Regions from separate parts of the Sedimenticola sp. genome, predicted to be linked through region 3. Evidence: riboswitches for the same ligand, from Rfam matches in the RefSeq annotation. Region 3 holds a riboswitch; each other region holds the start of a gene.

The links. Region 3 has a riboswitch for cobalamin ahead of bluB (5,6-dimethylbenzimidazole synthase). Riboswitches for the same ligand answer to the same signal wherever they lie in the genome.
Region 1: linked by a shared signal. The riboswitch ahead of ACQY5R_RS07935 (hypothetical protein) and the one ahead of bluB (5,6-dimethylbenzimidazole synthase) in region 3 are both predicted to bind cobalamin.
Region 2: linked by a shared signal. The riboswitch ahead of ACQY5R_RS06620 (TonB-dependent receptor domain-containing protein) and the one ahead of bluB (5,6-dimethylbenzimidazole synthase) in region 3 are both predicted to bind cobalamin.
Region 4: linked by a shared signal. The riboswitch ahead of ACQY5R_RS16290 (helix-turn-helix domain-containing protein) and the one ahead of bluB (5,6-dimethylbenzimidazole synthase) in region 3 are both predicted to bind cobalamin.

Annotation. Positions count from the first base shown of each region.
Region 1 is NZ_JBNKFS010000009.1:11,515-15,726, reverse strand. It holds gene ACQY5R_RS07945 (cobyrinate a,c-diamide synthase) at 1-1,012, opposite strand, end outside; gene cobO (cob(I)yrinic acid a,c-diamide adenosyltransferase) at 1,015-1,620, opposite strand; gene ACQY5R_RS07935 (hypothetical protein) at 1,625-2,212, opposite strand; cobalamin riboswitch at 2,331-2,558, opposite strand; gene ald (alanine dehydrogenase) at 2,766-3,884, opposite strand; gene lrp (leucine-responsive transcriptional regulator Lrp) at 4,041-4,212, shown strand, end outside.
Region 2 is NZ_JBNKFS010000007.1:52,380-56,591, reverse strand. It holds gene ACQY5R_RS06620 (TonB-dependent receptor domain-containing protein) at 1-1,629, opposite strand, end outside; cobalamin riboswitch at 1,822-2,016, opposite strand; gene ACQY5R_RS06615 (energy transducer TonB) at 2,114-2,941, opposite strand; gene pabB (aminodeoxychorismate synthase component I) at 2,955-4,212, opposite strand, start outside.
Region 3 is NZ_JBNKFS010000004.1:97,931-102,142, reverse strand. It holds gene ACQY5R_RS03840 (sodium-translocating pyrophosphatase) at 1-809, opposite strand, end outside; gene bluB (5,6-dimethylbenzimidazole synthase) at 1,123-1,857, opposite strand; cobalamin riboswitch at 1,904-2,112, opposite strand; gene cobU (bifunctional adenosylcobinamide kinase/adenosylcobinamide-phosphate guanylyltransferase) at 2,201-2,728, shown strand; gene cobT (nicotinate-nucleotide--dimethylbenzimidazole phosphoribosyltransferase) at 2,725-3,774, shown strand; gene ACQY5R_RS03820 (histidine phosphatase family protein) at 3,777-4,212, shown strand, end outside.
Region 4 is NZ_JBNKFS010000028.1:27,733-31,944, forward strand. It holds gene cmoB (tRNA 5-methoxyuridine(34)/uridine 5-oxyacetic acid(34) synthase CmoB) at 1-291, shown strand, start outside; gene ACQY5R_RS16285 (hypothetical protein) at 382-1,266, opposite strand; cobalamin riboswitch at 1,459-1,659, shown strand; gene ACQY5R_RS16290 (helix-turn-helix domain-containing protein) at 1,838-2,062, shown strand; gene nudC (NAD(+) diphosphatase) at 2,150-3,073, shown strand; gene ACQY5R_RS16300 (metal ABC transporter solute-binding protein, Zn/Mn family) at 3,152-4,212, opposite strand, start outside.

The sequences.
Region 1 (4,212 bases), on a different contig from region 3:
GATCGGCGCAGTGGCCCTGCAGATCGGTCAACGACTCCAACAGGTAGAGCATGCCGCCACACTCGGCCAGCAGCGGCCTGCCGGCGGCATGGTGCGCGCTTATCGCCTGCTTCATGGCGTGGTTGGCTGCCAACCGGTCGAGGTGCAGCTCTGGATAACCACCCGGCAGGTAGAGCGCATCGGCCGCAGGCAGCGTATGATCGGCCAGCGGCGAAAACGGAAGTAACCTGGCGCCCAGCGCTTGCAGCAGTTCAAGATTGGCCCGGTACAAAAAGGTGAATGCAGCATCGTCTGCCAACGCGATACGCACACCGGCCAGCAACGGCGGCAAGGCTTCGGTTTGCGTGGCGGTAAACCGGACCGGTTGCGGCAGGTCATGAGTAACCTGCTTCAGCGCTTGCGCGGAGCGCGCAATGCGCGCGTCCAGATCACCGATCTCATCCGCCTGCAGCAGGCCCAGATGGCGCTCCGGCAGCGCGATCTCCGCCTCCCGCGCCAGCCAACCGTAAGCGGTCACTCCGCCCGGCAGACTCTCTCTGAGCATCCGGTAATGGCCTTCGCCCGCCACCCGGTTGGCCAATACCCCGGCAAAAGCCAACCCCGGTCGGTAATGCTGCAAACCGTGCACGATCGCACCAAAGGTCTGCGCCATGGCGCTGCCGTCGATCACTGCCAACACCGGGATACCGAACAGTGCGGCCAGATCGGCGCTGCAGGGGTTGCCGTCGAACAGCCCCATCACCCCTTCGATCAGGATCAGATCGGCTGACCCCGCCGCCTCGTACAGTAGTTGTCGGCAATGGGCTTCGCCCCCCATCCAGAGATCGAGCTGATACACCGGATGACCCGAGGCCCGCTGCAGGATCATCGGGTCGAGAAAATCGGGGCCGGTTTTGAACACCCGCACACGCAGTCCCCGGTCGCGGTACAACCGCGCCAGCGCCGCCGTAACCGTGGTCTTGCCCTGCCCGGATGCGGGCGCCGTAATGAACAGTGCGGGACAGCGCCGCACGCTCACCAATCGACTCCCGGCTGCGCCCGGATGCCGGCCCGGAAAGCGTGTTTGATATCGGTCAGTCCGGTGACCGTATCGGCCGCTTCACACAACGCGTCGGGCGCCCCCCGGCCGGTGATCACCACATGCTGCATCGGTGGGCGCGCCACCAGATCATCCAGGACGGTTGACAGCTCCAACCAACCATACTTGAGCGGATAGGTGAGTTCATCCAGCACCACCAGCCCGATGGCCGGATCCCGTAACAGCGTCCGTACTGTCTCCCAGCCGCGTTGTGCGGTGGCGATATCCTGTTCGAGATTCTGCGTCTCCCAGGTAAACCCCTCACCCAGTACATGCCAGGTCACGCCGGGCTGACGGCTGAAGAAGCCCTCTTCCCCGGTATCACTACGCCCTTTGACAAACTGCGCCACACCGACCTGCATACCGTGTCCCAAGGCGCGCGCCAGCATGCCGAAGGCGGAACTGGATTTGCCTTTGCCGTTACCGGTGAGGACCAGCAACAGCCCCTTGTCCTGATCCGCTTGGGCGATGGCGCTATCCACCACCGTCTTTTTGCGTTGCATGCGTTGGCGGTGACGCGACGATTTATCCGACTCACTCATATGTTTATCCTGCGTCCAGATGATGGGATGACGGCGCTCCGCGCACCAAACCGAACAGCAGGTGCACGACAGCGGCGACGCCCAGATAGAAGGCCAGCGATTGCAGGTAAGCCGGGAAATAACGCAGCAGTCGCACGCCGAATTCCGTCAGGGTCGGTTCCGCAAAGCGTCCGGAAAAGAAGTAGAACCCGCCGCTGGAAAACAGCTCACAAACCGTCGCCCCAACCAGTGCCGCGCCGATCAGCGGCAACAGGGTACACCAGGCAAAGCGGTGGCGGCCGGCATACCAGCGCCCGGCTGTCCAGAGCGCGCCATAGGCAGGTAGCAGAAGCAGATAGGCCGGCGTCACACAGAAGGCGTTGACGCCCCCCCAGGTGATCGCGGCGTAATCCAGCAACCCGGCAAGTGCGAACAGCCCGGGCAGTACCCAGACAGGACGCAGGTAGACACCGGCAAGAAAGAAACAGGCCCAGGTGGCACCGGGCAGGTTTTGTAAGGTAGCGAAATGGTGACCGCGAGTGGCGATGATAAGCAGCACCAGGACCATACCGATAAGCAGTTGGTTGTTGTTGGAAAGGGTCAATCTGTTCATATTTTTTCCTCGGACGCACCGACCCGTGCGCCAAACAGTGGCAGAACGACACGACAGAGGAGAAGATAAACGAACAGAGCGGAAAACCCGCTGCAGTCGCCGCATCGCCCTCCGCAATGTCAACTTTCCTGCTCAGGCCGGTCTCCGGGCTGGCGAGTGGTAGGACTACCGGACGGACCGCCTTCCCACGTCGAGACGCAGTGGCCGTGTGATCCGTCGTAACTCGCTTACCGTTGCGGGGGCAGCGCCGGACTTGTTCATAATCTGACTGGGTCAGGAACGCACCGGCTTCCCGTTTCATCCCGTGGGCGGATACCCGCGGGACACCTGAAGCAGATCAAAGGAAGCTATAGCAAAGCCGTTGGGGTGTCAACAAACCGCCCTCAAGGCACGGTTTATTGCAACTATCCGGTTACCGCATGAGGGACAATCGATATAGGTAAGATAGCTCGCTCCATGCTACCGATTGCCGATTCATCCAGAACGACAAAATAGAACGGGGTCCTGCATCCTGCGCGACCCCGCCCCTCTGCCAATGAATCGGTGAACCGTGTCAGCGTGACAACGCCTCGGCGGCCGGCAAATAATCGTAACCCAGATCGTGGGCCACCGCTTCGTAGGTCACCCGACCCTTGTGCACATTCAATCCGGCCAGCAAGCAGGGATCATCCGCCAGCGCCTTGGGGAAACCCTTATCAGCCAGCGCCAGGGCAAACGGTAGCGTGGCGTTGTTCAGGGCAAAGGTGGAGGTCCGGGCAACGGCGCCTGGCATGTTGGCGACACAGTAATGGACAATGTTATCCACGATATAGGTGGGATCGGCATGGGTGGTGGCGTGGGACGTTTCAAAACAGCCGCCCTGGTCGATCGCCACATCCACCAACACCGAGCCCGGCTTCATCCGGCCGAGCATTTCACGGGTAACCAGTTTAGGAGCGGCAGCCCCAGGCACCAGTACCGCCCCCACCACCAGATCGGCATCCAGCACATACTGCTCCAGCGCCTCCTTGGTGGAGTAGATGGTGTTGAGTCGGCCGCCAAACTGCAGATCCAGCTCCGCCAGGCGTTCGATGGAGCGATCGAGTACCGTGACATGCGCTTCCAGACCCATCGCCATACGGATGGCGTTGGTACCGACCACACCGCCGCCGATCACCACCACATTGGCCGGCGCCACACCCGGCACGCCACCCAGCAACAGACCCGCCCCGCCGTGGGATTTTTCCAGACACATGGCACCCGCCTGGATCGACATGCGCCCGGCCACTTCCGACATCGGCACCAGCAGCGGCAAGCCGCCGCGCTTATCCGTGACGGTTTCATAAGCAATAGCGGTGACACCGGAGGCGACCAACAGCTCGGTCTGGGTAGGATCGGGAGCCAGATGCAGATAGGTAAACAGCAGCTGTCCCTCACGCAACATGCGGCATTCGTTCGGTTGCGGCTCTTTGACCTTCACCACCATCTCGGCCCGTTCGAAAATGGTCTCAGCCGCAGCAACGATCTCGGCCCCCACCGCCTGGTAGGCGGAATCGTCAAAACCGATACCGACACCCGCCTGGGTCTCCACCATGACTTGATGTCCATGATGAATCAGTTCACTGACGCTGGCAGGGGTGAGGCCGACCCGGTATTCGTTATTTTTGATCTCTTTGGGTACACCGATGAGCATAGGTTCTCTCCAGACTAGAGGTTGGACGGTTGGTAGTAATCGTTGTCGTCAACAAACAGTATTAAGAATTTAGACTATTTCTCTCGGCATTTTTTCGTTTTGTTTACTATTTTACGCTAAAATTTGCTGGCATATTCACTGATGGCAATAAATATTATGAGCATAGCCAAAAAATCACAGGCAAGATTGCTGGACCGCATAGACCGACGCATCTTGCGCACCTTGCAGGTCGACGGCCGTATTTCCTATGTCGAATTGGGCAAGGCGGTGGGGCTCTCCACCTCACCCTGCCTGGAGCGGGTCAAGCGGCTGGAGCAAGAGGGATACA
Region 2 (4,212 bases), on a different contig from region 3:
GCGTGCCTTCCAGGTGGCGCCCAATTCGGTGTTGCCGAAGGCCCGGTCGATATCCACCCGAACGGCCCGCTCATTGCGGTCGGTCAGCAGCTTATCCGTGGCACGATTACGCGGATCGAGCAGGGTCAGACTGCCGCTAACCTGCCAACCTGCCAGCTCGGTGCTGACACCGGCCTCCAAACCGTCAATCCTCGCCTGACTGACATTTTGCGGCTGATACACGAACGGGCTGATCTCAACCCACTCAATCAAGCCGTCGATATCGGTGCGGAAGAGATTGACGTTCCACTCACCCCACGCAGGTTTACCCCTGAGCGACAACTCGACGCTCTCCGACTCTTCCGGCGTCAAATTCGGATTGCCGCTCGAACCCCATGGATCCACATAGTAGAGGTCATTAAAGGTCGGCGCACGAAAGCCGGTACCATAGGAAGCCACCAACCGTATCGTCTCGGTTAAGGCCCTTCCCCAGGCGATATTGCCTGTGTTGGCACTGCCAAATGCTTCATTGTCATCGTGGCGTAATCCAATCACCAGATCGTTCTCGCCGAATGCCGTCTGATACTGGACAAACAGCGCCTTATTGTCGCGCTGATTGACACTGTAGGCACTGGTGCCTTCGACCTGATCCCGCAAAAAATCAACGCCAACGGTGAGGATACTCTCTTCGCTGAGCGCCACATCGTTTTGCCAGGCGATCTGGCTCCGTTTGGTATTGAAGAAGGAGCTGAAACCGCTGTTGACGAAGTTGGTTGTCTCATCCCGACTTTCGCCGAGTATGAATGACATATCCCAGGCTTCGGTGGGTGAGTACTCCAGCTTGCCATTCACCGCCCGTTGCAGGAAGTCGGTATCGTATAAATTGCTGGCGCCCCAGGCGCTGTCGTATTCATTCTCGCCCTTTGCCTGTAATGCGCTAAAGCTGAGCTTAAGACCGTTCTCAAAACGGTAGCCGAGGTGACCGGAGATGGAACGATTCTGATAACCGTCCTTATCCGGATTATTGTTTTTCAACGCCGTAAAACCATCCGTTTCAAGATCGGCCAAATCGATACCGTAATCCAGGTTACCCTGACTACCGTTGACCCCCAGTGCCACCCTTCGGGTATTGTGTGAGCCATATTCCGCCTCGGCATTGATCTGCCCACCGCTTGCCCCCTTTTTAGTAAATATCTGGATCACCCCTCCCATAGCATCAGCGCCATAGAGTTGGGAGCGCGGCCCCCGGACGATCTCGATACGCTCGACCTGTGCCAACGGTATATCTTGAATCGCTGTCAGGCCCAGGGTGGCGGAACCGACACGTACACCGTCAATCAATATCAACACCTGTTTCGAGTCGGTACCACGTAGGCGGATACCGGTTGCCTTGCCCAGTCCGCCATTGCTGCTGATGGTGAGTCCCTGTGAGCCATCGAGCAGTTGGGTGAGATCTTTGGCTTGGCTGTGCAGAATATCTTCATGGGTTATCACGGTGACAGCGGCCAACGTCTCATCGATGCTCTGAGCCATCCGATTGGCGGTTACGTTCACCCTGTCAAGTGATGTGGCGGCATGGGTCGCCCCCAGCGGCAGCGCCAGGGCGAGGCTGGATAGAATTATCGATGGATACGGTTTATTGCGGATCATTGTTGGGTCTCTCCGTTACTCCACAGAGGGAGTGCATTTGGAACAAATGCAGGGCGGAAAAGAGAGACTTGCGAATGCCGAGAAGATCTCACGAATCTCAACAGCGGGACTGCATACAAGTACAGGTATTTCCGACCTGCCTGAATGCGTCAGCTAACGGAAGACCGCTCTACTGAATACCCCGTTCGGTAGAAATGCGACGCATGAAAGGCAGGTTTCCTGACTTGCAGATCGACACCCGATGTCGCCTTCCCAATCGTTGGATCAGTGGCTTCGTGAAACCGGATTACTTGCTTACAGTTGCGAGGACAGTCGAGGAGTTGCCTGGATCAGGCTCACCTTGTTCCCTATTAACCCTTAACGGGCACCTTTCAGAGGCGGCTATTTTAAGCCAAGTTGAAAAATCCACAAGGGAATTTACTCCCCATAGAATATTCGGCCATGCAGGTATTCGCTGTTTTGGGCGCTGTTTTCCATCCAGCCGTCAATTCATGGCAAAACGGATAGGTAATTGAAACTCCCACTGATCGCGGCCCAGTTGGGGGGGAATCCGCTTAAAACGCCCCAGATCCAAAACCGCCCGGGAAGCGGCCCGGTCCAGAATCGACCAGTGGGAACTGCTGACGATCTCTACGTTGGCGATGGTACCGTCCTTAAGCACAGTGAACAGCACCCTGACCTCACCCTCATAACCCTTTTTGCGCGCCCGCAACGGGTAGCGTTTGTGCCTTTCTATGGCAGCCACCAAATCATCCATGTAAGACTGTTCAATCTGATTCAGCTCCCCTTCCCGCTGCTTTGACGCGATATCAGAGCGGTGTGAGTCTGTGGCCAGCGCAGGACCGGAGGAACCGGTCTGCGACAGCTCCGACACTGCCTCAAGGGGCGAATCGGCCTGTTTCGCCGATTCCGCTATGTCTTGCGTTGTCGGCGGCAGGGGCTGCTTCTGCTGCACGGAGGAAGCGGCCGCCGGCGGTTGCTTTTCTACACGACCGGATGCGCTGGGTGCTTGAGTGGCAGGTGACGTCCGGGGCAGCCTCGGCTGTCTGGGCGGCGGTACGGGTTCGATCGCTTTCGGCGTCAACGGCCCCGCCACCCGAACAGTCGGCTTTTGTGGTGATACGCTCACTTCAGTCGAGGGCGGCTCCGGCACATTCGGTAAGCTGTTTTTGCCACGCACAACGGCAACCTTCACGCCCTTGCCCGGAGCGGCCGCTTCCGACCGCTCTTGCAACGTAACGCTACCCAAATAGAAAAAAACTGTTCCGTGGGCCAGTAGTGACAGAAACACACTGACCATGCGCGCTGACATGAGTTTCTTCAATTCAACCGTTTATCAAGTCCTGGAAAGCCGCATCTTGGGCGCGTCCAGGGAGTGAATGGTCAGGTTGCAATAGCTGGAGCATCGCCTTTGCCTTGTGAAAGGTTTCCTGATACTCGGCTTCCATTTCCGAGTCTGCTACCAGACCACCACCTGCCCAAAAGCGCATCCTACCATCAATATGCACCAGCGTGCGTATAGCGATATTGGTGTCCATTTGGCCGTCGAATCCGATATAGCCGATCGAGCCGCAATAGACACCGCGCCGCTCCGGCTCCAACTGTTCAATGATCTCCATCGCCCGCAATTTCGGCGTTCCGGTGATGGAGCCACCAGGGAAACAGCCCCGCAGCAGATCCAGCGTATCCCGATTCGATGCCAGCCGACTGTTAATAACGGAGACCAGATGATGCACCGTAGCATAGCTCTCCAAACCGAAAAGTTGGCTAACCTCGACACTGCCCAGGGCACTGGATTTACTCAGATCATTTCGCAACAGATCCACAATCATCAGGTTTTCCGCCCGATCCTTGCTACTCTCCTGTAGCCGCTTCCGCAGCAACAGATCCTCCCCGGGGTCCGCACCGCGCGGCACTGTCCCCTTGATCGGCCGGGTCTCCACCAAACCGTTCCTGACCTTGAGGAACCGCTCCGGTGATGAGCAGAGCACCTGCACCGCCGGCGTGTTGAGATAGGCCGAAAACGGTGCCGGATTGAGCCTCCGCAACTGCTGGTACGCCTGCCAGGGATCGCCCTCGGTCGTGACGGAAAAACCTTGCGCCAAATTCACCTGATAGCAGTCCCCTTCCAATATATAGCGCTGTACCTGCCGAAAGGCGTCCGCATACTGCTGCCGGGTCATATTGGATGAGAGGGTCCCTGTCACCTTGAAGGGAGCCGTTTTCGTGTGGGTACCGGGACGGCTGAAACGCTCCTCCAATTGCGTCCACTGTAGCCTTGTACGCGGGTCAAACCCGCTACCGGCCAACCAACTGCGCTGCTCCAGGTGATCCACCACCACCGCCCAGTCATAGATTCCGATGGCCATCTCCGGCAATGACTCCCTATCCCGCGCCTTTACCGGTAATCGTTCAAGCAAGCGTCCCAAGTCATAGGAGAAGTAACCCAACGCGCCACCATAAAAGGGCAATGGACCGGCCTGTTCCGCCGGATACCGTTTAAGTAACGACTGCAACAGTCGCAACGGATCCTCATTTGTCGTAGTACGAGCGCCATCCGCTGCAATCACCTCCGTCTGCCCA
Region 3 (4,212 bases):
AATCCCAAGGAAGCCAAGGCGAGGGGCAGGAACATCAAATCAGCCTGCTTGCCTATGGGGTCGAGAACATCCGCTGTCATGGTCGAGGCGATGGCGATCGTCGCGATCATGGCTCCGCAGTAAGACTCGAAGATATCCGACCCCATGCCTGCGACGTCCCCTACGTTGTCCCCGACGTTATCGGCGATAACTCCCGGGTTACGAGGGTCATCCTCCGGAATCCCGGCTTCGATCTTGCCGACCAAGTCAGCGCCCACATCGGCCGATTTGGTGAAGATGCCACCACCGACACGCGAGAAGAGGGCAACGGTAGAGGCGCCCATGCCGAAACCGTGTATGGCGTGAGCCGTCTCAGGATCGCCACCAAAGAAGAGATACAGGGTGCCGAGGCCGATCAGACCCAATGAGGCGACCGACAGTCCCATAATAGACCCACCGAAGAAGGCGATGGACAGGGCTTCAGAAGCACCTTTTTCATGTGCCGCCGTAGTGGTTCTCACATTGGCCTGAGTGGCGGAAAACATACCAATATAGCCGGCAAGCGCAGAAGCACTGGCACCCACGACAAATGCAAAGGCGGTTTTTACGCCCAACATAAACAGCAGAAGGATGACCAGGACGGCTGAGAATGTCCCCAGCATCTTGTATTCACGTCTCATGAAGACCATGGCGCCTTCATGTATCGCTTCGGCAATTTTGGTGACTTTTTCATTACCGGTCTCGTAAAGCATGACCAGCTTATAAATTTTAAAGGCCGCAAACAGGCCCAGTATCCCCAATAGTGGCGGTAGTAAGTGACTTAAACTCATCTCTCCCCTCGTTTTTTTTATTCAACATAAAAAAACAACCGTCCGGGTTAATGACAATGAGTGGCATTAATCCCTAGTTTGACGGTCCTGACAGTAAGGCAAATGGAACAACAGAATCGCACTGCATTTGGTGTTGCAAGATAAATTACTCAAATAGCCGGATTAATAAAAGCAATCAAGAGTATATCCGAATCCGGGTCCATTAACAGTCCCTATAGGGGGTAAAAACCTGCTCTATATCAAGGGTTGATAATGAGTGAGATGGGATGGAGTTGACTGACGGAGAGGGAGAGGCCCCTCCCCGAGATTAAGATTAATAGGGTGTCGATTCCAGCACAGATAACAGTGTGCACCCTTCTTCAGGGTGGCTGTTCTCCCAATGGTCAAAGTAGACCAGGTCTTTAAGGGGCAGTCGATCGCGCCAGCCGGCACTCTTCAATTCAGGTTCGGCGAAAAAATGCGCTACGTAGCCGATGCAGAGGTAGGCGACCGGGGTAACCTGCGCCGGAAGATTGAGCAATTTTTTCAGTTTCATCCGATCAAAGATGCTGACCCAACCCACGCCCACGCCCTCACTGCGTGCGGCAAGCCAGAGATTTTGTACGGCACAGACACTGCTATAGATGTCCATCGCCATATCGTGGGTCCGCCCGATGACGACGGGCCCCGCACGTTCCCGGTCGCAAGTAATAACCAAATTAATCGGGGACTCCAGAATGCCTTCCAGTTTGAGGGTACTGTAGAGCTGTCGCTTCTCTGGCGTCTCGAACATCGTCTCGGCTTCCCGGTTCGCAGACAGGAACAACTGGTGAACTTGCTGTTTAATTTCCGGGGAGCGTATCAGGAGGAAATTCCACGGCTGCATGAAACCGACGGACGGCGCATGATGGGCTGCCTGTAACAGGCGCGCCAGCACGTCATCCGGGATGGGATCAGGCTTGAATTGTCCCCGGACATCCCGGCGAGAGTAGATCGCTTTATACAGTGCGTTACGTTCGCTATCATCGAACGCGAGTTCTGGTTGATGTGTAACAGATTGATTTTCCATAATATTCCCCTTGCTTGGAAAATCGAGGATACGTGACCAGGTATCCATCGCTGAGTTTCTTCAGGCCGGTCTTCTGACTCTGGATCATCTTTCATGGGCACCTTCCCGGACCTGAGTCCAGTGGCTGACAACGGCCTCTATGGACGTCATCCACTCATGAAATCCCCATCACAGCGTTGGGCACGTAGCGGAATTACACCGCTTTCCCGATTCTCCCTGCCGCGAAGGCGGGGCACCTGAAGAGATGTTGAACGGCTAAGTTTACAGGTTTTAGCGAGAAAGTTTACCTCTGATTATTTGGCCTCCATAATGAGCGCCTTTTGATTCGATAGGTGTTCACGACGTGAAACAGTTGATTCTCGGGGGAGCCCGGTCCGGTAAAAGTTCTCTGGCGGAACGGCTGGCAAAAGAGTCGGGTGAGGAAGTGATCTATATCGCCACCGCGGCTTTGGCGGAGAGCGACATAGAGATGGATCAGCGTATCCGAGTACACCGTGACAGAAGACCCGAAACCTGGCTGACCATTGAAGAACCGGTGAATCTTTCAGGGGCGCTCAGTCAGCACTGCGGGGCGGGACGGTTTCTGATTGTAGATTGCCTGACACTCTGGCTCTCCAATATCTTACTGATGGAAGAGGGACGACATTTCCGGGCACAGACGGCGGCATTGATCCGCCTCCTGCCTGAACTGCCGGGCAATCTAATTCTGGTCGGCAATGAAGTCGGTATGGGTATTGTACCCATGGGTGAAATATCCCGACGTTTTCAGGATGAGTCCGGCTGGCTACATCAACAGCTGGCCCAGCTATGTGACCGGGTAATATTAACCGTGGCGGGTTTGCCACTGACATTAAAAGGGGAACAGATTTGAACACAGACTGGCTTACTCACTCGGTGCTATTACCGGATCAAACCGTCGCATCACAGGCGACGCAGAGGCAGGGTCAATTGACCAAGCCGGCCGGCTCCTTGGGCATGCTGGAAACCTTGGCGATTCAATTGGCTGCTTTGCAGGGCAGTGAAGCACCGCGGGTGGATAAGGTTCAAATTACGGTCTTTGCCGCTGATCACGGCGTAGCCGCATCCGGTGTCTCCGCCTTTCCTCAAGAGGTGACGGTACAGATGGTGGCCAATTTCTCGGCGGGTGGGGCGGCGATCAGCGTACTGTCAAACTCCCTGGGCGCGGTACTTGAAGTGGTGGATGTGGGCACGGTGGTTGAACCGGCTGATCTACCCGGTGTGATCAGTCATCGCGCGGGTGCCGGTACGGCGAATCTGCAATATGAAGACGCCATGTCCCCGGAGCAACTAGCCATCGCCCTCAATGCCGGGCGGGCGGCCGCCCTCAGGGCCAAAGAGCAAGGGGCTGAACTGTTTATCGGCGGTGACATGGGTATCGGAAACACCACACCTGCGGCGGCTCTGGGCTGTGTACTGCTTCCGTGTGACCCCGAAAAGTTGGCCGGACCGGGAACGGGACTCGATCGTCAAGGCGTTGCGCACAAGGCTGCGTTGCTGAGAGAGGCTATATCCCGTTATGACGATTTGACCCACCAGCCGTTGGAAGCGTTGCGCTGCTTAGGCGGCTTTGAAATTGCGGCGCTTGCCGGAGCCTATATTAGCTGTGCGCAACTGGGCATCCCCGTCCTGATTGATGGCTATATCACTACGGCGGCGGCATTGGTGGCGGTGCGCTGTCAGCCCGATGTGCGGCAGTGGTTACTATTCTCTCATCAATCTGCCGAGCCGGGCCATCAGGCTATGTTGCAGTCGCTGGATGCCAAGCCCTTACTGAATCTTGGGATGCGCCTGGGAGAAGGCAGTGGCGCTGCAACTGCTTTACCTTTGCTGCGAGTGGCCTGTGATCTGCATAACGGCATGGCAACCTTCGCCGATTCAGGTGTGGCAGAGGGGTGAATGTGTCGAATACGGACGCCGTGACCACGATTGATCTAATACGTCACGGAGAGCCTGAGGGCGGAGTTTTGTTTCGCGGTTGGCGTGATGACCGCTTGAGTGATCGGGGTTGGCAGCAGATGCGTCAGGCGACCACCGACCACGCTACTTGGGATTGTATTCGCTCTTCTCCGCTATTACGTTGTGCGGAGTTCGCCGAGGAGTTAAGTGAAAAACTGGATATCCCCATGGAACGTGATGAGCGACTTCGGGAGATCGGCTTTGGCGATTGGGAAGGCTGCTCACCTGAGGTGCTGTTTAAGGTGTCTCCCCAATCGCTCACGAAGTTCTGGAACAACCCTATCGATTGTCCTCCGCCGGGAGGGGAGCCGATGATGCAATTTCAATCCCGTGTGGTGTCCGCCTGGCAAGATATCCAGGCCACCTCAGCCGGTCGGC
Region 4 (4,212 bases), on a different contig from region 3:
GTGATCGAAGGAAAAGCGGGACAGGTACTGGTACCGGAGGGACGCTACGCCAAGATGCGCAATGTCTGGTTCATTCCCACACCCGACACGCTGGCGGGCTGGCTAACGCGCTGCGGCTTTCACCATGTCCGGGTCGTGGACGTAACACCCACCACCACCACCGAGCAACGCTCTACCGATTGGATGCGTTTTGAATCACTGGCCGACTATCTCGACCCGAACGACAGCAGCCGAACCATCGAGGGATATCCGGCGCCGTTACGGGCCGTACTGATAGCCGACGCAGGCTGAGCCGACAGGCGGATCACAACTCGATAGCAGCAAGCCGCTCAAACCGGGCACGGTGTCGTGTCGATCACCGTACCCAGCCTGGTGATGATGCTATTGACCGCTCACCGCCATCTTCAGCGACTGTTCGATGGCATCCGGTGCATCCGATATCTTCATAAAGGTGGACATCGTCAGATCCGGGAAGCTCTGGGCAATACGGAACTTGCCGTGCAACATATAGACCTTGTTACCGGAAACCAGCAAGTCATACGGCAAGTGGGCGGTATGTCGCATCTCGGCCTGATCGATGATCTTCATCACCGGCGCATCCGCCCCGGCCCCCTCCTTGATCGCCACATTGAACAACGACTCGTCTTTACCGATCACATCCACCCGTGAGATTTTGCTCACCCCGCCCTTACCGGCGGCGAGGCCCGCCTCGACAGCGTCCAGTGCCGCCTGATGAGAGTCGTAACTGGCCAGCTCCACCTGATCGTCAAAATAGGGCATGAACATCATATAGTGATATTCCCGTAGGTTGTCCACGGTACGACCGCCACCGGAACCGAACGCCGATTGCCGCCCCAGAGCACTTTGAAGGCGACTGCTCAGCGCGGTGAAATCACCCGCCATGCGATAGACATTGCCCATCCATTGCGGATCGGTATAGCTCACTTGTACCGCCCCATTCTGCTCCGTCAGGGAAACCCGGAGTGCCGCACCATAGCCACCCATGGCCGAAGCCGCGGCCTTCTTGCGCAACGTCTCATCGGTGATAACCAGGATATGAGAACCGGAGTAAGGCGTGTATTCACCGGCGATGGAAAAACCCGCTTGTGCCAATGCCGTCTTGACGGACTGCCGTTTGGCATCCAACGGGGTATGGGCTACCTCAGCCAGGACAAAAGGCCGGACCCGGTCCGATTCCTGGGCAGTAAGTGAAAAACTGGCTAACAACAGTGACAGCAGCAACGCTGCAAGATGAACAGTTCGCATGAAATCCTCCCAAGATGATGATGGACCTTAAAAACGGCCTCTTTTATCTGCACACCCAAGGTGCGCTGCCAGTGAATTTACCAGATCAATCCCAAGAAGAACATTCAATAAAATTATTTTGCCGATAACCTGCCGAACAGGGGCCGCCTTGGGGGGAAGAATAACTGCGCCTTGCACCAATCGGCCGGCTATCGCTAGAATGACCGCGATGGTTCCGAACGGCATCGGCCGATAGGATTAAAAGGGAACACGGGATGGGGAAACCCAAGCCGTGGCTGCCCCCGCAACTGTAAGCGGAGAGTTCATGTCATCTTGCCACTGGAGCAATCCGGGAAGGCGACAGTTGAATCAAGACCCGCGAGCCAGGAGACCTGCCATCGACCTTTCAGCTATTCACTGGGGCGGGGTGTCCCAAAGGAACATGACATGACAACCAAACACCATTCGGCAACCGTTTACGGCCGTTCAACCCTTCGTTTCCTGCGCCATCATCAGCTTGAGTCAGGCCAGCGCGTCGATCGCTCTGCCCAATCTTCCCGCTGATCTTTCTACCGAATTCGCAGGTATCTCAATGCACTACAGCGATCCTGAGGCATTTGCCTTACGCCTGAACAGTTGCCTCCACCAGGCACGTATTTCACAACTGGAGCTGGCCAACCGCACCGGGCTCAAGCCGAGCCAGATCAACCACTTCTGCTGCGGTAGACGGTTGCCCAATTTGCGGAACTTTACCAAGATCTGCCAGTCGCTACCGACCGCCGACCCCCGTTACCTGATGGGACTGGCAGAACGGTAAGCGGCGCCGCTTTTGGCCGGTCCCCACTCTGGGTAACGGAAGCATTCCGGTTTTGCTTTTGCCGGTGAGATTGTCCATGCTAGACAAATGATGAAAAAACCAAACTATTACAGTAACCGGGAGTTTGATCGGCTGGACCACCTGCGCGACGATCCCGACTGGCTGCAGTCGATGCTGACCACTGAAAAGTGCCGACTGCTGCCGGTGTGGCGCAATCAGCACCTGGTCACCCCTGACCCGCTTCCGGTCTCTTATCCGGGCAATGCCGCCGGCGCGCTGCTGGAATTAGCCGAAGATCAGATCCTGCTTGGTCGGGACACTCAAGGTTTGATCTGGCTCGCGCTGGACATTTCCCAGCTGGAGCAGCCGGATGCCGCGTTGACCGGCCAGGACGAACTACGCTTCCAGGATCTTCGCAGCATTGGCCCCCTGCTGGACCGGCACACTGGCGCCCTGTTGGCCCACGCCCGGGCCATGGCCTATTGGCACCGGCACCACCGTTATTGTGGCGTATGCGGCAGTCCGACCCTATCCACCCGGGCCGGCAACATGCGGCTCTGTAGTGACCCAGAGTGCCAGCAAGCGCACCATCCGCGCATCGATCCGGCCGTTATCATGTTGGTGCACAATGGCGATTACTGCCTGCTGGGCAGGCAACCGGCCTGGCCGGCCGGCATGCACTCCACCCTGGCCGGTTTTGTCGAGCCGGGAGAGAGCCTGGAAGATGCCGTAGCCCGTGAAGTGAGCGAAGAGGCCGGCATCCGGGTAGCGAATATTCGTTACCACTCTTCCCAACCCTGGCCCTTTCCCTCCTCTATCATGCTCGGATTTTATGCCGAGGCGGCCAGCAAAGAGATTCAGGTGGACGGTGTCGAACTGGAGAGTGCCGGCTGGTTTCATCGGGACCAGTTGCTCAACTCGCCCGAAAACGATCAATTTCGCTTGCCCAGAAGAGACTCTATCTCCTGGCGCCTGATCGAAACCTGGATGCACGCAAAACATGGGGCGTGAGCGCAGTAACTGAACGGTGCCCTATATTTCCAGAAAGCGTTGGTAACGGGCAGGCGCCACGGCCTGCCCTGACATGAATCAGCGGGAGTCTGCTTTCTGCTTCGGCAGATAACTGTTCAGCGCCTCTACCATCTGCTTCGCCGAGATACCGTGGGCAAATTTGGTGATGAACTCCCCATTGGGTGCCATCAGGTAGACGCTGGCCGAGTGATCCATGATGTAGAGATTCGGATCACTGCCCGGCTCTATCACCTTGGCATACTTCACCTTGAACTCCTTGGCCACCCGTTCAATCATCACCTTGGTGCCGGTCAAACCCACCAAATGCTGATTAAAGTATTGGACATAATTTTTCATCACCTTGGCGTTGTCCCGCTCCGGATCCACGGTAATGAAATAGGGTTTGATCAGATCGGCCCGATCACCCAGCATATCCAGCGCCAGTGACATCACCTGCAACGAGGTGGGACAGATATCGGGACAGAAGGTGTAACCGAAATAGATCAGTTGGAACTTACCCTGCATATCCTTTTCCGTGACCAGTTTTCCATCCTGGTCGATCAGCATAAATTTCCCGCCGATCTTCGCCACTTCGGGTTCGTACTGCTCCTTGGCCGCCAACTTAGCCGCATCACCACTGTACTGCAGACAGCTTTTGATGGTATCGGTGTTATTCTTCATCAGTTCAAAATAGAGTTCCGGTCCCGCCTTCATAGCGCTGCCGAAACTGTCCAGAATGCCGATATTGATATCCACCCCTTCGGTCAGCAGCGGCAGTTCCGGCATCGGCATACCACGCTCGGTCAACAAACAGGCGTAGTAACCCTCTTTCAGTTTGGCGTGACTCTGTAGCAGTTTGATCGCCTCTACCGACTGCTGTGGCGACTGCGCCAACACGCCGCGTATCTTCAACGCATAAGCTTGCTCGAAGTATTGCAGGGTGTCGTAGTACGCCATGCCGATACCACTTTTCAATCCCCGATACCCGTATTCAAGACGCCGGTCAAGTTCGGCCACCCGTGCCAACAGGTTGGCGCGGTTCCGTCTATAGAGATGCGCCCGGGCACCGTCCGCATCCATCAACGCCCTGGCCAGTTCGTCCACCAGGATCAGGGTATTGCGGCTATCCAGCCAGAAAA